One region of the Roseateles sp. GW835-FHT13E02 genome, then DNA from elsewhere that is predicted to be linked to it. Evidence: riboswitches for the same ligand, from Rfam matches in the RefSeq annotation. Region 1 holds a riboswitch; the other holds the start of a gene.
What was found. A riboswitch is a leader RNA that binds a small molecule or an ion and turns the genes downstream of it on or off. The one in region 1 is predicted to bind S-adenosylhomocysteine.
Positions count from the first base shown of each region.

Region 2: it holds a riboswitch for S-adenosylhomocysteine, as region 1 does, so the genes downstream of both, ahcY (adenosylhomocysteinase) here and metH (methionine synthase) in region 1, are expected to answer to the same signal.

Region 1 is NZ_JBXAGJ010000024.1:75,718-82,539, reverse strand. It holds gene metH (methionine synthase) at 1-1,241, opposite strand, end outside; S-adenosyl-L-homocysteine riboswitch at 1,324-1,451, opposite strand; gene AC1Q6P_RS20520 (HD-GYP domain-containing protein) at 1,537-2,739, shown strand; gene AC1Q6P_RS20515 (homocysteine S-methyltransferase family protein) at 2,756-3,826, opposite strand; gene AC1Q6P_RS20510 (PEP-CTERM sorting domain-containing protein) at 3,954-4,673, opposite strand; gene AC1Q6P_RS20505 (ProQ/FinO family protein) at 4,911-5,750, opposite strand; gene AC1Q6P_RS20500 (DUF4197 domain-containing protein) at 5,896-6,573, opposite strand; gene AC1Q6P_RS20495 (fumarylacetoacetate hydrolase family protein) at 6,623-6,822, opposite strand, start outside.
Region 2 is NZ_JBXAGJ010000005.1:157,706-164,527, forward strand. It holds gene AC1Q6P_RS06845 (OmpW/AlkL family protein) at 1-611, opposite strand, end outside; gene metF (methylenetetrahydrofolate reductase [NAD(P)H]) at 760-1,605, opposite strand; gene AC1Q6P_RS06855 (TlyA family RNA methyltransferase) at 1,602-2,378, opposite strand; gene ahcY (adenosylhomocysteinase) at 2,530-3,966, opposite strand; S-adenosyl-L-homocysteine riboswitch at 4,099-4,221, opposite strand; gene AC1Q6P_RS06865 (DNA glycosylase AlkZ-like family protein) at 4,302-5,405, opposite strand; gene AC1Q6P_RS06870 (DUF2238 domain-containing protein) at 5,417-6,079, opposite strand; gene AC1Q6P_RS06875 (chemotaxis protein CheX) at 6,259-6,822, shown strand, end outside.

The DNA of each region.
Region 1 (6,822 bases):
GCCACCGCCTGCTTCATCACGCGGGCCGACTTGACCACCTGGGGCAGGAACATCTTGCCGGCGCCGAAGAGATCACCGACCACATTCATGCCGGCCATCAGCGGGCCTTCGATCACATGCAGGGGCCGGCCGCCGCTGGCCTGAATGGCTTGCCAGGCTTCTTCGGTGTCGGCGTCGATGAAATCCGTGATGCCATGCACCAGGGCATGGCTGAGGCGCTGGTTCACATCACCGGCGCGCCAGGCCAGCCGGGCCGTGTCGTCGATGGCCATGCCCTTGGCGCGCTCGGCCACTTCGATCAGGCGCTCGCCGGAATCGGGGCGGCGGTTCAGCACCACATCCTCCACGCGCTCGCGCAGCTCGGCGTCGAGGTCGTCGTACACACCCACCATGCCGGCGTTGACGATGCCCATGTCCAGGCCTGCCTGGATGGCGTGGTACAGAAAGACCGTGTGAATGGCCTCGCGCACCGGGTCGTTGCCGCGGAAGCTGAAGGACACATTCGACACGCCGCCCGAGACCTTGGCGCCGGGCAGGTTCTGCTTGATCCAGCGCGTGGCTTCGATGAAGTCGACCGCGTAGTTGTTGTGCTCTTCGATGCCGGTGGCGATGGCAAAGATATTCGGGTCAAAGATGATGTCCTCGGGCGGGAAACCGACCTCGTTCACCAGAATCTTGTAAGCGCGCTCGCAGATCTCGATCTTGCGGGCGAAGGTGTCGGCCTGGCCCTGCTCGTCAAAGGCCATCACCACGGCCGCGGCGCCGTAGCGGCGCACCAACTTGGCCTGGCGGCGGAATTCGGCCTCGCCTTCCTTCATCGAAATGGAGTTGACGATGCCCTTGCCCTGGATGCACTTGAGGCCGGCCTCGATCACGCTCCACTTGGAGCTGTCGATCATGATGGGCACGCGGGCGATCTCGGGCTCGCCGGCGATCAGGTTCAGAAAGCGCACCATGGCCGCCTGGCTGTCCAGCATGGCCTCGTCCATGTTCACGTCGATGACCTGGGCGCCGTTCTCGACCTGCTGTCGCGCCACGGCCAGGGCCTGCTCGAACTGGCCGTTGAGGATCATGCGCGCAAAGGCCTTGGAGCCGGTCACATTGGTGCGCTCGCCCACGTTGACGAACAGCGATCCTTCGCCGATCTGCACGGGCTCCAGGCCCGAGAGCTTCATGGGCGGGACAGCAGGTGCGTCAGCAACAGCAGCAGCAGCAGCGGCGGTGGGAGAGGTGGTGGTCATGGCAGCGGCCTTCAGCGCAAAGGCAGGGCCGCGTCACTCACCGCAGCCCCGCACGTGCTCCAACAAGAAAACACAGAGGAATCATCGGTGAGCGTCGTTGCCGGGTGACGGGCCCCGGGAAAGCCGGGGCTGCACCTGTCCGAGCCTGGCGGCACACTCGCTGACATTCCAGACATCAGGCGGGCAACCGTCGCAACGCTCCTCGGACCCGCGCATTTTACGCACCCCGCCCGCCGCGAACTCAAGCAATGCGGCCAGAAAGCCGACAACTCCTTGTGAACCCCACCCCGCCATCTTGGAACTGATCCAGCTCCCACCCCACAGCCTGCGTGTCGGCCAGGTCCTCAGCTTCGCCCTGCGCGATGCCGAGGGCCATTTGCTGTTCGCCGCCGGCCAGCCCCTGCCCAACACGCCCCAGGTGCAGGCCCTGATCGCCCGCGGCGCCTGGGTCCAGGCCCATGAAACCAAGGAGTACCAGCGTGCTTTGGCGCACAAGATGGACACCTTGATGCACCAGGGCGCGGTGCTGGCCGACATCGTCAAGGTGCAGGCTGACTTCCGCCAGGAGAAGGCCCAGAAGGTCGAGCTGGGCGAACAGGCCGCCTGGGCCGATCTGCAAATGCATGCCCACAGCCTGCTGCGCGAGCCGCGGGTCGAGGATTTCAAGCCACGCTTCCAGCAGCTGCACAACGAGGCCTTGCGCCGCCTGCTGGCCAAGCCCGATGCGGTGCTGATGCTGTTGATCTTCGAGACCAGCCAGAACTTCCAAAGCTACAGCGACCGCCACGCCCTGCTCTGCCTGGCCCTGGCCGAGCTCTGCGCCCGCCAGCTGGGCTGGCCGGACGATTGGCGCCTGGCCCTGACCCAGGCGGCCCTGAGCATGAACCTCAGCATCACCAACCAGCAAGACCGCCTGGCGGCCCAGACCGGCCAACCGAGCCCGGCCCAGCAGCAGGAGCTGGTCTCGCACGGCGACCACAGCGCGGCCTTGTTGACCAGCCTCGGGGTCAGGTCCGAGTTGTGGCTGCAAACCGTCTGCCTGCATCACGACGCCGGCCCCGGTGCCTTGGCCGGGCGCGCTCCGGCCGAGCAGCTGGCACGCCTGCTGCGCCGCATCGACATCTTCGGCGCCCGCCTGAGCCCGCGGCGCTCACGCGCGGCCATGGCCGGCGCTTCGGCGGCGCGGGCGGTCTACCTCGATGAACTCAAGCAGCCCGACGAAGCCGGCGCCGCCCTGATCAAGACCACCGGCCTCTACCCGCCGGGCAGCCTGGTGCGCCTGGCCAATGGCGAGGTGGGCATCGTCTTCAAACGCGGCCACAGCGCGACCGAGCCCCTGGTGGCCGCCCTGCTGGGCAAGAGCGGCAGCCCCTTGAGCGAACCGGTGCCGCGCGACACGCGCCTGGCCACGCAGGCGATCAGCGCCAGCCTGGCGCCTCAGGAGCTCAAGCTGCACATCAATATCGAGCGCCTGCTCAAGCTCGCAGGCGCGGGCTGAAGCGGGCGGCCTGGGCTCAGGCCGCCTGGTCCGTCAGTTCGGTGAAGAACTTGGAGCCGCAGGGCCGCGGCTGGTAGGCCGACACGCCCTTGGCGATCGCAGCAATGTGATCGGGCGTGGTGCCGCAGCAGCCACCGGCGATGTTCAGGAAACCGCTGCGCGCGAACTCGCTCATCAAGCGGCCGGTGACATCGGGCGTCTCGTCGAAGCCGGTGTCACTCATCGGGTTGGGCAGGCCGGCATTGGGGTAGCAGCTGACAGCCACCGGGCCCGCCGCCTTGGCCAGCTCTTCGATGTAGGGGCGCATCAGGGTCGCGCCCAGCGCGCAATTCAGGCCGATGGCCAGGGGCTTGGCGTGGCGCACCGAATGCCAGAAGGCAGTCACGGTCTGACCCGAGAGGATGCGACCCGAGGCGTCGGTCACCGTGCCCGAGATGATGATGGGCAGGCGCTCGCCCGTGTCTTCCATCAGCTCGTCCAGGGCAAAGATGGCGGCCTTGGCATTGAGGGTGTCGAAGATGGTTTCCACCAGGAAGAGATCGACCCCGCCTTCCAGCAAGCCCTTGGCCTGCTCGTAATAGGCAGCGCGCAAGGTGTCGAAATCGATGTTGCGGGCGCCGGGGTCGTTGACATCGGGGCTGATGCTGGCGGTGCGCGGAGTCGGGCCCAGGGCGCCGGCGGCGAAACGCGGCTTGTCGGCCGAGCTGAATTTGTCGCAGGCCGCGCGGGCCAGGCGCGCCGCCGCCACATTCATCTCGTAGGCATGGGCTTGCAGGCCGTAGTCCTCCTGCGCCACGGTGGTGGTGCCGAAGGTGTTGGTCTCGATGATGTCGGAGCCGGCGGCCAGGTATTGCTCGTGGATCTGGCTGATGACATCGGGGCGCGTCAGCACCAGCAGGTCGTTGTTGCCCTTGAGATCGGTCGGATGCTCGGCAAAGCGGCTGCCACGGAAATCCGCCTCCGTCAGCTTGTAGCGCTGAATCATGGTGCCCATGGCGCCATCGAGGATGGCGATGCGGGTCTGCATGATCTCGGCCAAGCGGCAGCCGCGGGTGTAGGTGCTGGCAGTGGAGGTGGGCGTGTTCATGGCGGCATTGTAGGAAACCCGACTGTGCCAGGCTGAAGCACGGTCAGCGCCTGCGCCAGCCGGACGAAAAAAAGGCCTGCGGCGCAGGCCTTTTCTCATCTCATTCCCGCGCCAGGCGCGGCTCAACTCACTGAGCTTGGCGGCGGCGACGTGCCACACCGGCCACAGCCAGGCCACCGGCCAGCATCAGCAAATAGGTGGACGGTTCCGGCACGGCGGCGGCGATGGTGCCGTTGACGCCGAAGGGCAGCTCCACCGTCAGGCCCGAACCGGCTTCGGTCAGGGTGGCGAAGGGCGCGCCGGACAGCGCCTGTGCGGCATTGCCTTCGCGCGCGTCGGACGTCGGCGGCTGCCAAGGGCCCGAAGCCAGGGAGCCGGTCAGGCTCCAGCGCAGCCAGTAGGTGCCAGCCGCCAGTTGGAAGTCGCTGACATCGGCATTGGCCTTGTAGATGCCACGCTGGGTGTTGGTCAGCGTGCTTTCGAGGACACGATAGCCTTGCAGACCACCGTTGGTCACGGCGCCCGAACCCGAGGCGACGACGGTGCCGTTGTTCACATCACCCGAAACAATGCTCCAGGTGGCGCCCGTGAAGGTGAAGCCGCTGGCTCCGGTTTGGTAGCCGAAGAAGTCCAGGCTTTGCACATTCCACACGGTGCCAGCGGCCACGGTGAAGTCATCAGCCACCGAGATGCCGGCCGCGGTATTCATGCCGAAGCCATAGGTCGAGGCCGGCGAAGCCAGCACGGACAGACCGTTGCCGCCGACCACCGGGCCATTGCTGTAGATCACGTCAGCATGGGCTGCACCCGCAGCGGCCAGCACGCTCAAGAGGATCAGTTTTTTCATTTCCACTCCGTCATTGAATTGCATTCATCCGCAGCCCGGGGAGTCCAAGCCCCGGTTCTGCATCCCTCGTTTGGCGCACAACTCCCGAACGCCATCGAGCCTGCAAGTTAACAGTCGCGGAAATACTTCACATCCAAGGAAGTACGCTCAGGTAAACCACAGCTTGACAAGAAAAACGGCCTGCATCATGCAGGCCGTTTCACTTTGCTTTCAAACTCCTCGACCAGGGGTCAAGGCTCAGCGCCCGCCGCTGGGTTTGCCACGCCCGGCGCCACTTGGGCCACCGGGGCGACGCGGGCCATCCCGGCGTGCGCCCGGTCGACCCTCTGTTCGGCCATCCCCGCGGGGACCGCGCGGCGCCGAGCGCGGATCGCGTGCCTCACGGCCATCGCGCCGGCCGGGTGCTTCGCGCGGCTCGCGCACCGGAGCTTCGGCCCGCTCGGCGCGTGCCTGGTCCAGCAAGGCCGGCAGCTCCTCCGGGCTCACGCCCTTGAGCACGCAGAAATTGGGCAAGGTCAGGGTGGTGCGCTCGAAGTCGTAGAGCAAACCCGCCCGGTTGCGGCGCTGGGTCTGCGCCAGATCGCGCTCGGCCTGCTCGGCAGCCAGGCGCTCTTGCTGCAAACCACGGCGGCGGGCCAGCTCTTCGCGGGCCGCTGCACGGTGCTCTTCGCTGAGCTCACCGGCCGGCTGGCCATCCAGATCGAAACGTTGCGTGGCCTTGCCCAGGGCAATCAGATAGCCCGTGTTGCCGGTGTAGCGGCGCAGAAAGGCCGACAGCTGGGCCTTGGTGAACTGACCCGGCGCGCGCGCCTGGATGTCGGCCTGCACGCGCAGCTTCAGCGGCTTGAAAGGGCCGCTGAACAGGGCCGGGAACAGGGCCTTGAGCTGAGCCGCGCAGGCCGCCGGGCTCATGTCGGCCGCCGGCGCAGCCGGGGCCTCCGAAGCAGGGGCTGCCGCAGCGGGCGTCTCGGCCGGCGCGGCTTCGCTCACCGGGCTGGCATCGGCCACAGGCGCCACGGGCGGCGCCTCCGCGGCGTCGGTGGTGGGCGTCTGCGTCGAATCGGGAATGTCGTTCATGAGAGCAAGTGCGGCAAAACTGCAAAGGGAAACCAAGCCGTATTGTCCACCCTGCGGCCCAAGCGGCCGAAAGCCAGGGCGCTGCGCGCCCCGCGGTGCCGCCAAAGCACAAGCCTGCGCCCCATCCGGACGCAGCTCACGAGCCTCAGTTCAGACCCCCGAAGACCTTTTTCAGCAAGGCGCTGCCAGTGCCCAGCGGGTCCTGACGGATCTTGCGCTCTTCCTCGCCGATCACCAGGAAGAGGCCATCGATGGCGCGGCCCGTCACGTACTGCTGGATGTTGGCGTCCTCCTGGCGCACCAGCCCCAGGCCGGCGGCCTTGCCGGCCACGGCGTTGTACTTGTCGGCCAGGGCCACTTTCTGGGTCGCCTGGGTGACCAGGGGCAGGAATTTCTCAATCAGCGGCGAGCGGGTCTTGCCGGCGAAATACTGCGTCACGGCATCGTCACCGCCGCGCAGGATTTTGAGACCGTCATCCACGCTCATGCCCTTGACGGCGGCCAGCAGCAAGGGCTGGGCCGCCGGCACGGCCGCCTCGGCCGCGCGGTTCATGGCGGTCAGCAACTCATCGACCTTGCGGCCCTGGCCCAGGGTTTTGAGCAGCTTGGCCGCGTCCTTCAGATGCCCGGGCAGCTCGATGCGCACCGCCGGATTGCCCAGAAAGCCATCGCTGCGGCCCAGCTGGGCCACGGCGGCGGCGGCACCGCGCTCCAGCGCGGCACGAATGCCCGAGGCGGCATCGCCCTCGGTCAGGCCGGCGCGGACCCAGGGGCTGGCCAGGCCCAGCAAGGGCAAAAGCAAGAGGGGGCGGCGTTGCAGCATGGGGAGCTCCGGTTTCAAGAGGTTCAAGAGGAACAGGCGAGGGGATGGATCATTCCGCGGCATCGGCTGCGAAGGTCGTGGCCGGGGCTGTGTCCACCGGTTCCTCGTCATGCAGTGACATGACATCCTGATCGATGGCGCCGAAGAGGCTGAGCCCGTCACGGCCCTTCATCTCGATGCGCACGGTGTCACCGAACTTCATGTACGCGGTCTTGGGCGCGCCGCCGTCCAGGGTTTCCAGCGCACGCT
Region 2 (6,822 bases), on a different contig from region 1:
AGACCCACGCCGACCAGGGTGGGGTCGACTTTGAACTTGCCGACTTCGGTGCCGCTGGAGTAGACCTTGGTGCCGATTTGGACCTTCTTCACGTCCACGTTCAGGTACAGGTTCTTGCTCAGCTCGATGTCAGCGCCGACTTGGAAGGACAGACCGTAGCTGTTGCGCTTGATGCTGGGATGCAGGGCAGCGTCCACGGCGGCGTCGAACTTCACGGCCGAGAAGTTGGTGTAGTTCACGCCGGCGCCGACGTAGGGGCGGAAGCCGCCGGTCGGGTTGAAGTGGTACTGGGCCGACAGGGTCGGGGGCAGGTGCTTCAGCGAGCCGATGTCGGTGCCCTTGGACTTCAGGGTGTGCTTTTGCGGCACGGTCAGGATCAGTTCCAGGGCGAAGTTCGGGGTCACGAAGTAGCTGAAGTCCACTTCAGGGATGACCTTGTTGTTCACGGTCAGGCCCAGGCCGGTGCTGTCCTTGTTTGCCGAATCCAGGTTCACGGCGCGCACGCGCATCAGCCAGGGGCTTTCTTGGGCTGCGGCGTTGAAGGAAGCGCCAGCTAGGGTGGCGAGAGCCAGGGCGGCGGCGGCGGTGCGAGCAAAAGTCTTGGAGATCATTTTTTGGCTTCCTAGGTATGGGATCAATCAAATCTGTTCCCGATGGAAGCCATTGAATCGCTGCGCAAGGGGTTAACCCTTGATCTGGCGCAAACGCAAAAAGGCCCTCGCGAGGAGGGCCGTTTGGAATTGATCTGACGCAAGAAACTCAGCCGAGGCCGAGGCGTTTGCACAACGCCAGCGTCAGCGCCGATTGATTGAGCGTATAGAAGTGGATGCTGGGCGCGCCGCCGGCGATCAGGCGCTCGCAGACGCGCGTCATCACCTCCAGGCCGAACTCGCGGATGCTGGCCGCGTCGTCCATATAGCCCTCCATCTTCAGCGCCACCCAGCGCGGGATCTCGATGCCGTCGCGTGCGGCGAACTGCGCGATGCGGGCGTAGTTGTGGAAGGGCATGATGCCCGGCACGATGGGTGCGTCCACGCCCAGCTTGCGCACTTCGTCGACGAAGTGGAAGTAGGCGTCCGGGTTGAAGAAGAACTGCGTGATGGCCGAGTTGGCGCCCGCGCGCATCTTGGCGGCGAAGTGCTGCAGGTCCTTGGCCGCGTAGCGTTGCTGCGGGTGGTACTCGGGGTAGGCGGCCACTTCAATCTGCCAGTCCGGGCCCTGAGTTTCGCGGATGAATGCGACCAGCTCCGATGCATAACGGAATTCACCAGCGGTGGCCGTGCCGCTGGGCAGATCACCGCGCAGGGCGACCACGCGGCGGATGTTTTGCGCGCGGTAGGTGGCCAAGATTTCGGCAATGTTCTCGCGCGTGGAGCCCACGCAGGACAGATGCGGTGCGGCCTCATAGCCAGCGGCCGCAATGTCCATCACCGTGCTCAGGGTCTTCTCGCGGGTGGAGCCGCCGGCGCCGTAGGTGACGCTGAAGTAATGCGGATTCAGCACGCTCAGGTCTTGCACCACGGTCTTGAGCTTCTCGGTGCCCACCGGGGTGTTGGGCGGGAAGAACTCGAAGCTGACGGGCACGCGGGGTGTTGCAGTACTCATGGCTTGTCTTTCGCATGCTCTGGTGCCTGCGCCCAGAGGAAAAATTCCTTGTTGCCGTCACCGCCGGTGATGGCGCTCTCAAAATAGCCCAGCACCTGCCAGCCCTGATCTCGGGCGGCCTGGCGGGCCTGGGTTTCCAGCAGCGGGTATTGCTTGGCGTCCTTGACCAGGCCGCCGCGGGCCAAGGCTTTCTTGCCCAGCTCGAACTGCGGCTTCACCAGCAGCAAGACCTGACCCTGGGGCGCCAGCCAAGCCGCCAGATGCGGCAAGGCCCCCAGCATGGAGATGAAGCTGAGGTCGCCGACGATCAGGGCAAAGCCCTCGGGCGGCGCGTGCTGCGCCAAGGCTGAACCGGCCAGCTCGCGCACATGCAGATGCTCCAGCCCTACCACCTGGGGGTGCTGGCGCAGCTGTTCATGCAGCTGGCTGTGGCCCACGTCCACGCCCACGACCTTGGCCGCGCCCGCTTTCAGCAGGCAGTCGGTGAAGCCGCCGGTGCTCTGGCCCATGTCCAGCACCGTCAGGCCGCGCACATCCAGGCCGCTTTGCTGCAGCGCGCCCTCCAGCTTGAGCCCGCCGCGCGAAACAAAGCGCAACTCTGCGTCATCGCTGACGCGCAGCTCACAATGCTCCGGCAACTCTTCACCCGCCTTGCGGATGGCCTGCCAGTCCTTGGGCGCCCGCCACTGCGCCGCGCCGGCCGAAATCAGCCGCTGCGCCGCCGAACGAGTCGGCGCCAGGCCTTTGGAAACTAACAGTTGATCAGCGCGCATAGGTGAAAAGGAAACTCAGTCTTGCCAGGGCGTAGCGAGCGGTGCTCAGGCTAGGCGGACGGAGCGCCGGAACCGGAAGGTACTTGGGGTACCTGAGGATTCCGAGCACCGCCCAACGACGCCTGAGCGCCGCGCAGTAGCCCTCCTCCGATCAATAGCGGTAGGTGTTGGGCTTGAAGGGGCCGGTCTTCGGCACCCCGATGTACGCCGCCTGCTCATCGCTCAATTCGCTCAGCTGCGCATTCAGCGTGGTCAGCTGCAGGCGGGCCACCTTCTCGTCCAGATGCTTGGGCAGCACATAGACCTTGCCGATGTCGTAGGCGTCCTTGTGGGCGAACAGCTCGATCTGGGCGATGGTCTGGTTGGCGAAGCTGGACGACATCACATAGCTCGGGTGACCCGTGCCGCAGCCCAGGTTCACCAGACGGCCCTTGGCCAGCAGGATGATGCGCTTGCCATCGGGGAAGATGACGTGGTCGACCTGCGGCTTGATCTCGTCCCAGCCACACTTGGACAGCGAGGCGACATCGATCTCGTTGTCGAAGTGACCGATATTGCAGACGATGGCGTTGTTCTTCATCGCGGCCATGTGCTCGTAGCGGATCACGTTCTTGTTGCCGGTGGCGCTGACGAAGATATCGGCCTTGTCGGCCGCGTATTCCATGGTCACCACGCGGTAGCCTTCCATGGCGGCTTGCAGGGCGCAGATCGGGTCGATCTCGGTCACCCAGACTTGCGCCGACAGGGCGCGCAGGGCCTGGGCCGAGCCCTTGCCCACGTCACCGTAGCCTGCCACCACGGCGATCTTGCCGGCCACCATCACGTCGGTGGCGCGCTTGATGGCGTCCACCAGCGATTCGCGGCAGCCGTAGAGGTTGTCGAACTTGCTCTTGGTCACCGAGTCATTGACGTTGATGGCGCGGAACAGCAGGCTGCCCTTGGCCGCCATTTCGTTCAGGCGTAGCACGCCGGTGGTGGTCTCTTCGGTCACGCCGATGATCTCGGCGCTCTTGCGGGTGTACCAAGTCGGGTCTTGAGCGATCTTGGCCTTGATGGCGGCGAACAGGATGCGCTCTTCTTCGCTGCCCGGCTTGTCCAGCACCGACAGGTCCTTCTCGGCCTTCTGACCCAGGTGCATCAGCAGCGTGGCATCGCCGCCGTCGTCCAGGATCATGTTCGGGCCTTCGCCTGGCTCGCCCTTGCCGGCGAACTCAAAAATGCGGTGCGTGTAGTCCCAGTAGTCTTCCAGGGTCTCGCCCTTGTAGGCGAACACCGGCGTGCCACGGGCCACCAGGGCGGCGGCGGCGTGGTCCTGGGTCGAGAAGATATTGCACGAGGCCCAGCGCACTTCGGCACCCAGCGCTTGCAGGGTTTCGACCAGCACGCCGGTCTGGATGGTCATGTGCAGCGAGCCGGTGATGCGGGCGCCCTTGAGCGGCTGGGTGGCGGCGTATTCCTTGCGAATGGCCATCAGCGCCGGCATTTCGCTCTCGGCAATCGTCAGTTCCTTGCGACCCCAGGCGGCCAGGGACAGGTCGGCAATGTGGTACTGGTCAGCGGCCAGCGAGGTGGTGGTTTGGGCGGTCATGGATCAGCTCCTTCATGCGAAATATGAAGCCGCTGCATTCATTGCCTGGAGGAGGGGGAGGACGAAAAAAACCGGTTCGGTGCTCCGAACCCTGGTTTGATGCATGCAACCGTTCACCCACGCAAGGACGTCAGCGGGTGAGCGCGGTTGCCAATGAACAGGGCCGAGGGGATGACGAGGCCGCTGTGCAAATTTTTCCGAGCCTGGCCTGGGGGTCTGAAGCCAGACCGGCAGGTTGCAACGCTCCTCGGAACGGACGAATTCTAGTCGCAAGCGCCACTTTCGCGCTTGGAACAGGCCGGGTTTTCCCGCCAATCCCGGCCCGAGCTCAGGACTCAGGGGGCATCCACACCCAGGAAGCGGGCCATGGCGGCCAGTTCTTCGTCCAGCGCGGCGCTGAAGCCGGGCTCGCGGGGCGCCCTGCCGGCCACATAGCCCAGCTGTGCCTGCAAGCGCCCCTCGGCGCTGCTGACATTGCCCCAGCCGATCACCTCGCCGCGCCAGAGCAGGGGCAGGGCGTAGTAGCCCAGCTTGCGCTTGGGCGCGGGCGTGTAGGCCTCGAAACGGTAGGCCCAGCCCCAGAATTGTTCAAAGCGCAGGCGGTCCCAGACCACGGGGTCGAAGGGGGCCAGCAGGCGCACCGCTTCGTCCAGCTTCCAGCGCTTGGAGCCGGGGTTCTCGCCCTCGGGCCAGAACCAGGTCTGGCCTTCGACCTGGGCTTGGGGCCAGGTCTTGCGCGCCTGGGCCAGCACCTGGCGTAGCTCGCCGCGCAGGTGTGGCGCGCCATAGCCGAGCAGGCTGCACAAATGGCCGAGGCTGCGCGAAGGCAGGGGCGCGTACTTGGCCAGCACCAGATCCAGCAAGGCCTGGGCTTTCTCGTGCGGTGTGCGCGGATCGGGCGTGTGGGCCACGGCGCTGTAGATGCGCTGGCCTTGCTCACGCTGCTGCACGCGCAGCAGGCCGCGGTAATGCATGCCGTCCAGCAAATGGGTGGTGGCATTGCTGCTGCCGCCCCAGGCATTGCGGGTGGAGCCCAGATTGAAATGCTGCTGGATCTCGCGCGGGTGGCAGGGCCCCTTCGCTTGCACAAAGGCCTGGATGGCCTCGGCCTGAGCGCGCGTCTTGGCGTCCCAGGCGCGCTTGGCGCTGCGCGGATGCATGAGCTTGAGGTGCTCGCGCGGCAGGAAGCCGTAGTTGACCAGGCAATCCTCTTCCACCGCCAACCGGGTGTAGCGGCGCTCCAGATCGCCGGCGCGGTAGTCCTTGACGCGGTGCCTCAGGGTCAGGTCTTGCGCCCGCGCCGGGGCGCGGATCGGGTCGGCCTGGACAAAGCCCAGGCGCTGGATGGCCTGGGGCAGGCTGGTGGGCTTGAATAGGCTGCGCGCCACGGCGTAGCGGCGCAGATCGGGCAGGGTCAGGGTGAGGGCGGCGGCGGGCATGGGCTTTGGTGTCAGTTCTGCGCGAGGCGCTCCAGCGCGCGGTCATGGGCGCGCGCCAGCAGCAGCTGGGCCAGCATGGCGCCCAGCCAGGCCAGGGTCATGTCTTTCTGCGTGTCCCAGGGGTCGCCCTGGGCGCCCAGGAATTCATCGGCGCCCTGACCCAGGGCCACCGCGGCGCCCCATTCGATCAGTTCGTAGATGGCGCTGATGGCCAGGCAGCAGGCCGTCACCACGGTGAACAGCCAGCCGCCGCGCTGCAGCCCGGTCTTGCGCAGCAGCAGCTCGCGTGCTGCGATGGCGGGGATGAAGCCTTGCGCCAGATGGCCGAGGCCGTCGTAGGGATTGCGGCCCAGGGCCAACATCTCGCGCAGCCAGTCACCCAGGGGCACGCGGGCGTAGCTGTAGTGGCCGCCAGCGATCAGGATCAGGGCGTGGACAAAGATCAGGCCCAGCAGCAAGGGCGTGAGCGGGAAGCGCCGCTGCGTGGCCAGCAGCAGCGGCCAGACCAGCAGCACCGGCGCCACCTCCATCCACCAGGTGGCGGCATCGAAGGCACCCAGGCGGCTCCAGGCCAGCACGGCGAGATTGAGCCCGGCCAGCAGGGCCAGCTGCGTGGCGCTGAGCTGCGCCGGCGGGGTGAATGGGGTCGAACGGGACGAGGGTACAGCAGGCATGCCGGCATTGTGGCCGCCGCCCGAGGCGGGGGCGTCAGGTGAAACCTGGGCTGCTGTGCGATCCCCGGCCTGCAATTGCCCTCAACCTTTGCCGCCGGCTGCCGAAAACCGAGAACGCCCGGGCCACTGGGCGGTGTCGGCCTGCGTGCAGGCCAGGATGGCTTTTCCGTGGACGCATCATGACCGAAACCACCCAACTTGAAGCCAAGGTACTGCTGCTGGAGCATGACGCCGCGCAGTACCAGGTGCTGACCGAGTTTTGCCAGTCCGTGGGCCTGATGGCCTTTCCCCGCTCGTCAGCCGATGCCTTGGCCACCCTGGCCCAGAACAAGGACCTCGGCGGGGTGCTGCTGGCAGAAGACCTGCCTTGCGAGGGCGAGGACGGTCTGCACCTGGCGCGCGCCATCCACAAGCTGCGGCCCGAGCTGCCCATCTTTTTGCGCCGCACCACCGACCGGCCGCTCACGCCCGAGGAAGAAAAAGTGGTGCGCCACCGCTGGAACACCGGCGACCTGGACCACCTCAAGGCCGCGGTCGAGTACTCGATCTTCAGCCTGCGCTACCCGACGCGCCTGGTCTACGGCATCGTCGAGCTGACCCGCTCGGCCCTGGCCGCCATGTTCCCCAATGCCCTGGTGGTGTCCGAGTCGCCCTATGTGGTGCACGACCGCATCATCCACGGCGAGGTCTCCACCCTGATCGCCATCGAGAGCACCTGGTGCCGCGGTTACATGATGCTGCAG